4 regions of the Streptomyces sp. NPDC059917 genome follow, and region 2 is predicted to be linked to each of the others. Evidence: riboswitches for the same ligand, from Rfam matches in the RefSeq annotation. Region 2 holds a riboswitch; each other region holds the start of a gene.
The links. A riboswitch is a leader RNA that binds a small molecule or an ion and turns the genes downstream of it on or off. The one in region 2 is predicted to bind cobalamin.
Positions count from the first base shown of each region.

Region 1: another riboswitch for cobalamin. It lies ahead of ACFWAR_RS22260 (ABC transporter substrate-binding protein); the one in region 2 lies ahead of ACFWAR_RS32275 (ribonucleoside triphosphate reductase).
Region 3: another riboswitch for cobalamin. It lies ahead of ACFWAR_RS16080 (prenyltransferase/squalene oxidase repeat-containing protein); the one in region 2 lies ahead of ACFWAR_RS32275 (ribonucleoside triphosphate reductase).
Region 4: another riboswitch for cobalamin. It lies ahead of ACFWAR_RS13950 (cobalamin biosynthesis protein); the one in region 2 lies ahead of ACFWAR_RS32275 (ribonucleoside triphosphate reductase).

Region 1 covers NZ_JBHWLC010000038.1:45,772-49,111, reverse strand. The annotation lists gene ACFWAR_RS22265 (FecCD family ABC transporter permease) at 1-565, opposite strand, end outside; gene ACFWAR_RS22260 (ABC transporter substrate-binding protein) at 529-1,542, opposite strand; cobalamin riboswitch at 1,589-1,724, opposite strand; gene ACFWAR_RS22255 (peptidoglycan-binding protein) at 1,973-2,785, shown strand; tRNA gene ACFWAR_RS22250 (tRNA-Trp) at 2,893-2,965, opposite strand; gene ACFWAR_RS22245 (hypothetical protein) at 3,139-3,340, shown strand, end outside.
Region 2 covers NZ_JBHWLC010000079.1:11,795-15,134, reverse strand. The annotation lists gene ACFWAR_RS32280 (glycoside hydrolase family 71 protein) at 1-1,256, shown strand, start outside; cobalamin riboswitch at 1,329-1,502, shown strand; gene ACFWAR_RS32275 (ribonucleoside triphosphate reductase) at 1,531-3,340, shown strand, end outside.
Region 3 covers NZ_JBHWLC010000023.1:78,490-81,829, forward strand. The annotation lists gene ACFWAR_RS16080 (prenyltransferase/squalene oxidase repeat-containing protein) at 1-1,905, opposite strand, end outside; cobalamin riboswitch at 2,015-2,153, opposite strand; cobalamin riboswitch at 2,271-2,346, shown strand; gene ACFWAR_RS16085 (hypothetical protein) at 2,489-3,340, shown strand, end outside.
Region 4 covers NZ_JBHWLC010000019.1:44,181-47,520, forward strand. The annotation lists gene ACFWAR_RS13940 (anion permease) at 1-694, shown strand, start outside; gene ACFWAR_RS13945 (hypothetical protein) at 715-936, shown strand; cobalamin riboswitch at 1,040-1,187, shown strand; gene ACFWAR_RS13950 (cobalamin biosynthesis protein) at 1,222-2,214, shown strand; partial or broken gene ACFWAR_RS13955 (cobyric acid synthase) at 2,211-3,340, shown strand, end outside.

The DNA of each region.
Region 1 (3,340 bases), on a different contig from region 2:
CCCGCGCCGAGAGGACCAGCACCAGGCTGGTGAGCGCGGACAGGATGTACTGGACGGCGACCCCGGCGAGGATCAGCCGCCCGGTGGTCATGGTCCCGCCGCGCCGGGCCAGGGCGTACACGGTGACCAACGCGCCGAGCGAGCCGACGAAGGCGGCCAGGGGCAGGGTGACGCTGGTCGCGACGCCCGCGCCGAGGCCGAGCACGATGACGGCCACGGCGCCCGCGGAGGCTCCGGAGGACGCGCCGAGCAGGAACGGGTCGGCGAGCTGGTTGCGCACGAGGGCCTGCAGCACGGCGCCCGTCACGGCCAGTCCGGCGCCGACCACGGCCGCCAGCAGCACGCGCGGCATCCGGACGTCCCACACGATGGAGGCGAAGGCACCGGGGCGCGGTCCGTCCGCGACGATCTCCAGCACCTGGCCGGCGGGGATCCGCACCGGCCCCAGGGCCAGTCCCGCCACCGCACCGGCGGCGAGCGCCAGGGCGAGGAGGACGAGGACGAGCGGGGTGCGGCGGCGGTCCGCCCTCACGGGGCGTCGGGGTGCAGTTGACCGGCGAGGGATTCGACGGCGTCGGCGACGCGCACCCCGAGGACGGCCGAGGACAGCGGCAGGACGACGAACCGCCGGTCCCTGATCGCGGGAACCTGGGCGAGGGCCGGGTCGTTCAACAGGCGCTGCTTCTTGGCTTCGACGCCGGTCCCGCCGTAGTCGTAGATCAGCACGGTGTCCGGCTTGCGCTCGATGACCTTCTCCCAGGACACGTCCCCGAAGGTGTCCTTCAGGTCGGCGAAGGCGTTCGTCCCGCCCGCCAGGGAGACGATCTCGTTGCCGATGCCGTTGCCGCCCGAGGTGAAGGCCGCCGTCTCCCCGGAGTCGTAGACGAAGACGTTCGGGCGCGGCTTGTCCTTCACGCGTGCCGCGACGGCGTCGATGCGGCGCTGCTCGTCCTCGATCAGGCGCGCGCCCCGGTCGGGCACCCCGAAGGTGCGGGCCACCTCGGTGATCTCGGTCTTGAGCTGCTCGAAGCGGACCGGGCCCTGGGTGCAGTACTCCACGCTGAGACGGGTGTTGATACCGCTCTTCCCCAGCGTCTCGCGGTCGCGCCCCTGGGACTTGTCGAAGGCGCTGGAGTAACCGCCGTAGACGAAGTCGGGGTTGGCGCCGAGGAGCAGTTCCTTCGACGGGTACTCCTTCGCCAACACCTTGATCTTGTCGTAGGCGGGCCGGTAGGCGGGCAGGACGGCGTCGTCGAGGTAGGCGGTGCCGGCCATCCGGTCGCCGAGGCCGAGGGCGAGCAGCACCTCGGTGGCGTGCTGGTTCATGGCGACGGCGCGCCGGGGCGGTTCCCGGTACGTCGTGGTCACACCGCAGTTGGTCACGGTGTACGGGAACCCCGCGCCCGCGGCGCCGGACGTCGGCCGCGCCGCGCCGTCGCCCGTCGCTCCCTCCTCGGCGGCGCCGCAGGCGACGAGCGGTATCAGGAGCGTCAGGGGGGCGAGCGGGGCGAGCGCGCGCAGGGCGGCACGGAAACGCGACATGGCAGGGCCTCTCCGGGGGATCCTCGTCCCCTGGTCGAAAGGAAGTCGAAAGGAAGAGGCGGCACGTCAGTGTCTGACTCCCGGACCCGCGAGGGCCCGGTCACAGTGGCGGGACCGTACCGGTTTCACACCGGTTTCCTGGTACGCGCCGCCCGGGGGTAACCCGGACAATTCTGCCAGACCACCCGCGCCCCGACGTCGGCGCACCGGCCGCGGCGCCCCGGGGGGCGCCGACCGAGCTGAATCGATACAGCAGCTCAGGGGCGCATTGGCCGTCACATTCCTGGGGACCACTTGGGAAATCGTCGCCTCCCGCGACCCCGACCGCACCCCTCCGCACACCCCTCTGCACACCCCTCTGCACCTCCTCTGCAATCCGCCCCCTGCACCACGCCACACCCGTCACACCTGTCACACCTGGAGGACCCCCATGACCACCTCACCCCAGTGGCGGCAGCTCACCGACCACCTGATGTCCGTGCCCGAACAGGTCTACGAGGGCTGGAACAGCACGGTCGGCTGGGACAACTACACGCGGTGGGGACGCGAGTTCGGCGAGGACGGAGTCGCGTGGTGCGTCATCTTCGACTGGTGCACCTACCACGACGTCGGTCTCGACGCGATCGTGCCCAAGGTCGACAACGTCTCGGCGTTCACCGACTGGGCGCAGCGCCGCGGCCAGTGGTCCGAGTACCCGAGCGCCGGAGCGTGGGTGAACTTCGGCAACGGCGCGCACACCGAGATGGTCACCGGCTTCGACGCGGACACGGTGTACACCAAGGGCGGCAACTCCATCCGGGCCGGGGCCGCGGACCACGGGCAGGGCAACGGCGTCTGGTCGCACTCCAACCCCCGCCGCAGCAACTACCTCACCGGCTACTTCGCCCCCCGCTATCCGGACGGCGAGTGCCCGCCGACCGCCGACCCCCACGACCCCCGCGGCGGGACCGCCATCACCTCCTGGCGGTGGGCGCCACCCGTCACCGCGCCCACGTTCGAGCCGTTCCCGGGCGCGGGCTGGTTCACCACGGGCCGCCGCTCGCCGATCGTGGCGGCCATGCACGACCGCCTGGTCGCCGTCGGCTGCGACCGGTACGAGTCGAGCCGCGACAAGGACGTCATCGGCGCCGGTGACAAGAGGAGCTACGAGGCGTGGCAGCGCACGTGCGGCTTCACCGGGACCGCCGCCACCTGGCCCCCCGGCCGCACCACCTGGGATCTCCTCCAGGTCCCCAACACCTGATCCGACAGGTCCCCAACACCTGATCCGGGCGCCCCCGCGCACCCACCCGAACGCCCGAAGCCCAGGGTGAACGCGGCGCGTTCGACCTGGGCTTCGAAGGGTTCTTGCAGGGGCGGCAGGACTCGAACCTACGACATTTGGTTTTGGAGACCAACGCTCTACCAACTGAGCTACGCCCCTTCGACGGCCTTAGCTTCGCACGGGGCACGCGGATGATCCAATCGTTTCCAGCATGTGGTCACCGGACGGGACCAGCGGGCGCCCCCCGGCCGCGACGGGAAGCGTCGCAGGTGGCGGGGCCGGGCACCGAGGGGGATGGTGGGAGGTGGCCCCACGCCCGAGGAGGTTCAGCCATGCGCCGTCTGCGACCCTCCTCCGCCGCGCCCGCCCTCACCCTCGCCCTCGCGCTCGCCCTCGCCGCGCCGACCCTCCTCGGACCCGGCACCGCGCAGGCGCGGGGACGGCTCCCCGCGGGGCCCACCGGGGAGACGATCTCGCTGCGCGGCAATCGGCCCGGCGAGCTGCTCGACGTCACCCTCGTCACCGTGACCGATC
Region 2 (3,340 bases):
ACGCGAGCGCGGACGGCGACTACTACACCCGCAACTACCTCGCCCCGGCGGGGGAGAACGGCAAGCACGAGCGCTACGGCGGGCTGCTGCGCGACCGGCCGTTGCCCGTGCCGCCCCAACAGGGCGACTGGGAGCTGGCCAACCTCCGCCAGGAGGTGCGCACGGCCCGCGCCGCCGGGATCGACGGCTTCACCCTCGACCTGCTCTCCCTCTCCGGCCCCAACTGGGACCGCGCCAACCTCCTCATGGAGGCGGCCCGTTCGGTCGACCCCGCCTTCAAGATCATGCTGATGCCGGACATGACCTCCCTCAAGACCGACGACCCGGCCGTGCTCGCGACCGCGCTCGCCGCCCTCGCCGCGGCGCCCGCCGCGCACCGCCTGGGCGACGGTCGGCTGGTCGTCTCCCCCTTCAAGGCCGAGGAGAAGGACGTCGCCTGGTGGAGCCGGGTGATCGACCTGCTGAGGTCGAAGCACGGCATCCGCACCGCGTTCGTCCCGCTCTTCCTCGACTTCGCCGCGCACGGCGCGCGGTTCGCGCCCATCAGCTACGGGTTCTCCGAGTGGGGCAGCCGCAGCTACGTCGGCCAGGACGGCGCGGCCGACGACGTCCGGCGCGCGCACGAGGCGGGCAAGATCTGGATGCAGCCGGTCTCCGTCCAGGACGCCCGCCCCAACCAGGGGATCTACGACGAGGCCGGGAACACCGCCACCCTGCGCTCCACCTGGACGCACGCCATCGACGACGGCGCCGACTGGGTGCAGCTGACCACCTGGAACGACTACTCGGAGGGCAGCCAGTTCGCCCCCTCCCTGCACAACGGCCACACCTACCTGGACATCTCCTCCTACTACCTGACCCGGTTCAAGACGGGCTCCTGGCCGCGGATCGTCCGGGACACGCTCTACCTGACCTCGCGCACCCAGTTCGCCGCGGCCGACCCGACCGGGACCCAGTCCCTGGTGATGTCCCTGCGCAAGGGCAGCGCCGCGCCTCGGGACGCGGTGGAGGTGCTCAGCTTCCTGACCGCCCCGGCCACCGTCCGTACCGCGACCGGCGGGGACGCGGACGCCTACGAGGCCCCCGCCGGAGTCCGGTCGCACCTGCTGGAGCTGCGCTCCGGCACCAGCTCGGCCCGGGCGGTCCGCGACGGGGTCACCTCGACCTCGGTCGAGCTGTCGTACCCGGTGGACCGCACGGTCGCGGTCCAGGACCTCCAGTACTACGGGGCGACCAGCGGCCGCACGTCACCGTAGGGACTTTGGGACCCTCTCCCGGGACGAAGGTCACCCAATATCTTGTGGTCGCGCTGGGCGGTCATATCCATATGTAGTGTTGGCCCTGCCGGTTCGGCGGGGCCACGCTCATGTCCGCCCCGACCGAGGCAACAGGGAACCCGATGCGAATCCGGGACTGCCCCGCAACGGTGAGCGCACGCCCTTCCCCCGACGGGGACGGGGCGCCGCGCGAGTCCGACACCTGCCGGCCAACGAACCACACTTCCGTGCCGAGCCTCGTGGGAGGGCTGCCGTGACCGCTGCCGTAGACGCCGTGGAGACCGTGACCGAATACCTGGAGCGCCGGGACTGGAGGGTCAACGCCAACGCCAACCAGGGCTACTCGCTCGGCGGCCTGATCCTGAACGCGGCGGGCAAGGTGACGGCGAACTACTGGCTGGAGCGCGTCTACCCGGCCGAGATCGCCGCCGCCCACCGCGAGGGCGACTTCCACATCCACGACCTGGACATGCTCTCCGGCTACTGCGCGGGCTGGTCCCTGCGCACCCTGCTGACCGAGGGGTTCAACGGGGTCCCCGGCCAGATCGACTCCGGCCCGCCCCGGCACCTGTCCTCGGCCGTCGGCCAGATCGTCAACTTCCTCGGCACCCTCCAGAACGAATGGGCGGGCGCCCAGGCCTTCTCCTCCTTCGACACCTACCTCGCCCCCTACGTCCGCCTCGACGCGATGACGTACGCCCAGGTCAGGCAGTGTGTCCAGGAGCTGGTGCACAATCTGAACGTGCCCTCGCGCTGGGGCACCCAGACCCCCTTCACCAACCTCACCTTCGACTGGACCTGCCCCGAGGACCTGCGCGATCAGGTCCCCGTGATCGGCGGGGTCGAAGCGGACTTCACCTACGGCGAGCTCCAGCACGAGATGGACCTGATCAACCGGGCCTACATCGAGGTCATGACGGAGGGCGACGCCACCGGCCGGGTCTTCACCTTCCCGATCCCCACCTACAACATCACCCGGGACTTCCCCTGGGAGAGCGAGAACGCCGAGCGGCTCTTCGCGATGACCGCCAAGTACGGGCTCCCCTACTTCCAGAACTTCATCAACTCCGAGCTGTCCCCGCACATGATCCGCTCGATGTGCTGCCGCCTCCAGCTCGACCTCACCGAGCTGCTCAAGCGCGGCAACGGCCTCTTCGGCAGCGCCGAACAGACCGGCTCCCTCGGCGTGGTCACGCTCAACTGCGCCCGCCTCGGCCACCTGCACGCGGGCGACGAGGACGCCCTGATGGCCGCCGTGGACCGGCTGTGCGAGCTGGCCAAGGACAGCCTGGAGCTGAAGCGGATCACCGTCCAGGACCTGATCGACGGCGGACTGTTCCCCTACACCAAGCGCTACTTGGGCACCCTGCGCAACCACTTCTCGACCATCGGGGTCAACGGGATCAACGAGATGATCCGCAACTTCTCCGGGGACGCGGACGACATCACCACCGAGGCCGGGCACGCGCTGGCCGTCCGCCTGCTGGACCGCGTCCGCGCCCGCATGGTGGAGTTCCAGGAGCGCACCGGGAACCTCTACAACCTGGAGGCCACCCCGGCCGAAGGGACGACGTACCGCTTCGCCAAGGAGGACCGGCGGCGGTACCCCGAGATCCTCCAGGCGGGCACGGACGCCAACCCCTACTACACCAACTCCTCGCAGCTGCCCGTCGGGTGGACCGACGACCCCTTCGAGGCGCTGGAGCGGCAGGACGAACTCCAGGCCAAGTACACCGGCGGCACGGTCCTGCACCTCTACATGACGGAGCGGATCCCCACCGCCGAGGCCTGCCGGTCCCTGGTGCGCCGCTCCCTGGAGCGCTTCCGGCTGCCCTACCTCACGGTCACCCCGACCTTCTCGATCTGCGCCGAACACGGCTACCTCGCGGGGGAGCAGCCCAACTGCCCGCACTGCGGAGCCGATTGCGAGGTGTGGACGCGGGTCATGGGCTACCACCGGCCGGTGTCCTCCTTCAACATCGGCAAGAAGGGCGAGCACGCCGAGCGCGTCCACTTCCGGCACGTCGGCGGAGCGCCGGGATCCGACACCGGCGCGGGCACGG
Region 3 (3,340 bases), on a different contig from region 2:
GTCGCGGCCGACGGCCTCGGCGAGGAGGGCCGTCTTGCCGAGGGAGCCGCCGCCCGCGTACTTGGTGCCGATGAGCGTCCAGTCGTTGACGGTGCGGCCCTTGCCGTCCTTGCCGCCCTTGTCGAGGAAGTCGACGATGTTGCGCAGGGTGGTGTTGTCCCGGCCGGTGGCGGCGAGCGCGTAGGCGCCGTCGATGGTCAGGCCGTAGTCGGCGAAGCCGGTGCCCGCGCCGCTCTCGTAGTACCGGCCCTGGACCAGTCGGGCGCGGTCGGCGAGGTACGCCGTGCCCTTGCCCAGGTCCGGGCCGTCACCGGTCGGCGGGGCGGTCGGCGGGGCGGTGGTGGGCGGGGTGGTCGGCGTCGGGTCGACCGGCTTGGTGGTCAGCAGGACCAGGTCGCCCTTGGCGCCCGCGACGGCGGCCGGGGCGGTGGCGAACATCCGGGAGTCGGTGTCGTTCTCGTCGAAGCCGAAACCGCCCGTGGGGAGCTGCCGCTTGGACAGCCAGGAGAGACCGGCGTCCGCGAAGGCGTCGTCACCGAGGGCGCGCAGCGCCTGGGCGGCCCAGGCGGTGGCGGCCGGGCTGCCGGTGGTCTCGTACGGGGCGGAGGGCCAGGCGCCGGTCGGCAGCTGGGACTTCTTGAGGCCGCCCCGGGCCTTCTGCACGGCCTCGCCGTGGCCACCGGCGCGCTGGAGGGCCAGGGTGATCAGGCCGGTGGCGATCGGGTCGCTGTCGCACCAGCCGCCGGAGCGGATGAGGACGCCGCTGAAGCCGCCGTCCTCGCACTGGAGGCCGACGAGCCGGTGCACGGCGGCGGCGGGCGGGGTGACGCCGCCGCCGATCAGCGCGATGACGGCCATGGCCTGGGCGTCGGACTGGCCGGTCGTGCGGAAGTCCCCCTTGGTCAGGCAGCCTTCGACGGGGTCGCCGTCACCGATGTCGCGCGGGCACACGTACTTCAGGAGGTCGCCGAGCAGGTCGTGCCCGCCGAAGGCGCGCGGGTCCTTGCCCGTGGCCTCGGCGACGAGCGCGAGGCGCGCGGCGGCGGTGGCGTCCGGGATGCCGTCCTTGCCGGCCGGGTAGGCGTAGGCGTCGGTCTGCGCGGGCGTGGCCAGGAAGTCGGCCGCCTTCCTCGCCGCCGGACTCCTGCGGTCCGTGGCGGTCAGCGCGAACACGGCCTCCGTGGTGAGGAAGTGGTTCGGTGCGGTGGCCCCGTCGTCGACGACCCGCTCCCCGTCCGTCAGCTTCCCGGTGATCCAGCGCAGGGCGGCCGGTACGTCGACCGTCCCCGCGGGCACCGTGGGCGGAGCCGTGGGCACGGCGGGGTCGGGGGTGATGACGCCGCCGGCCCGCACGTCGTCGGGGGTGAAGGCGGGCTTGCCGGAGGTGCCGCCGACGGAGGTGGCGCCGTACACCCAGGCGTCCACGTCACCGGGCTTGGGGGTCCGGGCCATGGCGCCCAGCGGGCTGTAGGTCCAGTTGCGCTGCCCGGGCGAGGCGATCCAGTAGGACCAGTACGCGGTGGCCTGCGGGGTGACGGTGCAGGGCTCCTTCTCCGGAGTCGGGTACTGCGTACCGGAGTTGAAGGACCCCTCGCCGATGCGGCAGATGAAGGCGGGGCCGTCGTGGACGGTCCCGGTGGTCGTGAAACCGGCGGTGTGCAGCAGCTCGTACCCGGTCGTCGGGGTGGTGTCGCAGCCGCGCCTCACCGCGCCGCCGAAGGGGCCGAAGTCCACCGCCACGATGGCGCCGGTGTCGGCCGTGCACTGCTCGATCGGGTCGGCGTGGGCGGCCGGGGGAGGAGTGAGGAAGGCCACTGCCGCACCGAGCGTCAGGAAGGACGCGGTGACGAGCGCGAGGAACCGCCGTCTCGGCCGCGTCCGTTGCGCCTGCTGTTCGGTCCCCACCGCGGCCCTCGTCTCTGCCGGGCGGCTGCGTGCGTGGCGATCCGCCCCCGCACGGCCCTGGGGCCACGGAGGAGCTGTTACGACCACGCCGTAGTCCGCGACGGCGCTCTTCGTGCTGTGTTTCGGCCCCAGGCATTCCGACTCGCCCGGGACGAACCGGGCCTACGGTTGCGGGTCAGCGCCGGAATTCGACCGGCTTCCCCTGGAGCTGAGCAGTTATCAGCCGGAGTGCAACACGGATTCCGTGGACGCGTCAAGGTGGCCTACGTCTCAGCCCGCGTCCCCGCGGCGCGGCCCGGTCCGTCCGCGGACCGGGTGGCTGGCGGTGGCTTGATCACTCGGGTAGCGTCCAGGGCTGCCACATGGGGGAACCCGGTGAGAATCCGGGGCTGACGCGCAACGGTGTGGGACGGCGGGGGCCGTTCCGGAGCCCGAATGCCCATACGGCGATGCAGCAACAGGAAGCCGTACCACGCGTTCCGGACGGCGGCCCTGCGGCCCGTGCCCCAGCCGTGTCCGTACGACGGCGACGTGAGGCCCGTGCGGCGAGCGGCCGGCGTCCGCCGATTTCCAGGAGCAGGCCATGTCCCGTCCCCGTACCTCCCGCCGCCTCGCGCTCGCGCTGCCCGCCGCGCTCGGCGCGCTCGTCCTCACCGCGCTGCCCGCCTCGGCGACCTCCTCGCCGGCGCAGATCGCCACCTCCAAGACCAACGGCGTCGCCTACCTCAAGTCGCTCCAGGCGGCGGACGGTTCGTACGCCGGCTCGGGCCTGTCCAACGAGTGGGCCTTCAGCACCTTCGCCGCCACCGGTACCGCGGTCGTCGACGTCTACCCGGGCGGCGACATGACGAAGAACGCGCGCACGGTCTACCGGAACCTGCTGTCGACGGCGGGTTGGCCGCAGGCCGCCCCGGTGGTCACCGACTACGAGCGCGGCACCCTCAACGCCTACGCCGCCGGCATCGACCCGGCCCGGGTCTCGGCCTCGCGCAACCTCGTCGCGCACGTCTACTCCTACTGGCAGACGGCGGAGCCCGGTTACTTCGGCCCCTCCGGGAACTTCAACGGCACGGTCTTCGCGGCGCTCGCCCTGCGCGGCGCCAAGACCCAGAGCGGCGCCGACCGCATCCCGCAGGCGCTGACCGACTCGATGGTCACCCGCATCCGGGCCAACCAGCATGCGGACGGTGGCTGGACGTACCAGAAGGGCGAGGGCAACCCCACCGTCCTCAACTCCGCGAGCGACGTCGACATGACCGGCTCGGCCATGGCCGCGCTCTGCGTCTCCGGCGTCCCGAACACCGACGCCGGTGTCGTGCGGGCGAAGAACTTCCTCAAGAGCACGCTCGTTTCCGGCACCGGCGCCTTCAACTCCCTCTACGGGGTCAACACCAGCTCGAACGGCTGGGGCGTCGCGGGCCTGAACGCCTGCGGA
Region 4 (3,340 bases), on a different contig from region 2:
CATGGGCATCATCACCCTCGCGCTGGTCGCGGGCGGGGCGCTCGCGCCCGGCTCCAACCCGCCGGTCTGGGTCATCGTCTCCGCCGGCATGGCGATCGCGATGGGCACCTACCTGGGCGGCTGGCGCATCATCCGCACCATGGGCAGCGGCCTGACCGACCTCCAGCCGCAGCAGGGCTTCGCGGCCCAGACCTCGGCCGCGAGCGTCATCCTGGCCTCCTCCAGCCTCGGCTTCTCCCTCTCCACCACCCACGCCTGCTCCGGCGCGGTCATGGGCGCGGGTCTCGGTCGCAAGGGCGGCGTGGTCCGCTGGTCCACCGCCAGCCGGATGTTCATCGCCTGGGGCCTGACCCTTCCGGCCGCCGCCCTGGTGGCCGCGGGCGCCGAGCTGGTCATGCGCACCGGTGACGTCGGCGTCGCCGCCGTCGCCCTCTTCCTCGTCGGCTCCTGCGTCGCCATCTGGCTGATCTCGCGCCGCCAGGTCGTCGACCACACCAACGTGAACGAGGCCGCGGGCACCGCCGACAGCACGGTCGAGGCGCCGGGCGTGGTCACCACCGCGATCGCCGCCGTGGCCGTCCCCCCGGTCGCGGGCACCACCGCCGCGGTCACGGACGAGGCCTTCAAGGCGACCATCCCGACCCCGGCCCCGGCCGCTCCCCCGGCACCGGCGGCGCCCGCCGCCGCGGTCTGACCCACAGAGGAATCGGCAGTATGAAGATCGACTGGGCAGCACTCGGCTCCGTGTTCGGCGTCAGCCTCTCCGCGACCGTCGCCCTCGTGACCCTCTTCACCCTGGGCATCGTGGGCCTGTCGAAGCACGAGACCGCCACCGGCCAGGGCGACACCGCCCACCTGGCGCGCACCGGCGCGTACGCCTGCTTCGCACTGTGCGCGGTGGCCGTCGGCTACGCGATCTACCTGATCGTCAGCTGACACCCCGGACACCCCCGGGCGCCCCTCCCGCACCAGCACGTCCGAAAGCTCCCTCCGGCCCGCGGCCGGGGGGAGCTTTCGCAGGTCAACGGCAAGTTGACGGGCGTTCGCGGTGCGTGGTGGACTGCCCGAGCCAATACGGCGGCATGAAGAGGAAGTCCGGTGCGAATCCGGCGCGGTCCCGCCACTGTCACCGAGGAGCCGAAGGCTCCCGGAAGCCAGGAACTCTCGCCACCGGACACGTCGAACCAGGGCGCGGACCCTGAGTGAGGACCTACCTGCCACATGCGTGCCGATCGCGTTTTCGCGTACGGCGCGACGGCCGGCCTGATCGGCGACCGGATCCTCGGTGATCCGCGCCGCGGGCATCCCGTCGCCGCCTTCGGGCGGGCCGCCGCCACCGTCGAACGAGCCCTGTGGGGCAAGAGCCGCGCCCGGGGCGCGGTCCACGCCCTGGTGTGCGCCGGGGGCGCGGCCGCCGTCGGCGCGCTCGGCGCCCGCGCCGTGCGCTCCCGGACTGCCGCCGCCCGCATCGCCCTGACCGCCGCCGCGACCTGGGCGGTGGTCGGCGGCACCTCGCTGGGCCGCGAGGCCCGCGCCATCGGGGGCGCGCTCGCCGCCGGGGACACCGAGGTGGCCCGCGAGCGGCTGCCGCACCTGTGCGGGCGCGACCCGCAGGCCCTGGACGAGCAGCAGATCGCCCGCGCCGTCGTGGAGTCGGTCGCCGAGAACACCTCCGACGCCGTCGTCGGCGCCCTGGTCTGGGGCGCCCTGGCGGGAGTGCCCGGGCTGCTGGGCTTCCGCGCCGTGAACACCCTCGACGCGATGGTCGGCCACAAGTCCCCCCGCTACCTGCGCTACGGCTGGGCCTCGGCCCGGCTCGACGACGTCGCGGGCTGGCCGGGCGCGCGGCTGACCGCGCTGGCCGCCGTGCTGGCCGGACCGGACCGGCGGGGCGCCGTACGGGCCTGGCGCGCGGACGCCTCGGCGCACCCCAGCCCGAACGCCGGACCGGTGGAGGCCTCCTTCGCCGGGGCGCTCGGGGTCCGCCTCGGCGGGACCCTGGCGTACGCCGGGCGCGTGGAGCACCGGGCGGTGCTGAACGGGGCGGCGGGCCGCCCGGTCGAGGTCGCGGACATCGAGCGGGCCGTACGGCTCTCGCGCCGGGTGACCTGGATCTCCCTCGGGGCCTGCGTGTCCTTGCGGCTGTTGGTGGCACATTGCACGTCGGGCCGCAGCGGTCCGACCCGTACGACGAAGGCGAAGGGACGCGGATGAGCGGCGCACGGCGCGGCGGGGGGCTCCTGGTCGCCGGGACCACCTCCGACGCGGGCAAGAGCGTGGTCACGGCGGGCATCTGCCGCTGGCTGGCCCGCCAGGGCGTGAAGGTGGCCCCCTTCAAGGCCCAGAACATGTCGCTGAACTCCTTCGTCACCCTGGAGGGCGCCGAGATCGGCCGCGCCCAGGCGATGCAGGCCCAGGCGGCCCGGGTCGAGCCGACCGCGCTGATGAACCCGGTGCTGCTCAAGCCCGGCAGCGACAGCAGCAGCCAGGTGGTGCTGCTGGGCAAGCCGGTGGGCGAGATGAGCGCGCGCGGCTACCACGGGGGCCGTCAGGAGCAGTTGCTCGGCATCGTCACGGACTGCCTGGAGCAGCTGCGGGGCACGTATGACGCCGTGATCTGCGAGGGGGCGGGCAGTCCGGCCGAGATCAACCTGCGGCGCACGGACATCGTGAACATGGGGATCGCGCGGGCCGCGCGCTTCCCGGTGGTCGTGGTCGGCGACATCGACCGCGGCGGGGTCTTCGCCTCGTTCTTCGGCACGACGGCGCTGCTGTCCCCCGAGGACCAGTCGCTGATCGCGGGCTACCTCGTCAACAAGTTCCGCGGCGACGTCTCCCTGCTGGAGCCGGGCATGGAGATGCTGCGGGGCCTGACCGGGCGGGCGACGTACGGCGTGCTCCCCTTCCAGCACGGCCTCGGCATCGACGAGGAGGACGGCCTGCGCGTCTCCCTGCGCGGCGCCGTACGGGAATCCGTGGTCGCCCCGCCGGTCGGCGAGGACGTGCTGCGGGTCGCCGTCTGCGCGGTGCCCCTGATGTCGAACTTCACGGACGTCGACGCGCTGGCCGCCGAACCGGGCGTCGTGGTGCGCTTCGTGGACCGGGCCGAGGAACTGGCCGACGCCGACCTGGTCGTCGTACCGGGCACCCGCGGCACCGTGAAGGCGCTGGCCTGGCTGCGCGAGCGCGGGCTCGCCAACGCGCTGGCCCGGCGGGCCGCCGAGGGGCGCCCGGTGCTGGGCATCTGCGGCGGCTTCCAGGCGCTGGGCGAATCCATCGACGACGAGGTCGAATCCCGGGCCGGGGTCGTCGACGGGCTCGGGCTGCTACCGGTGCGCGT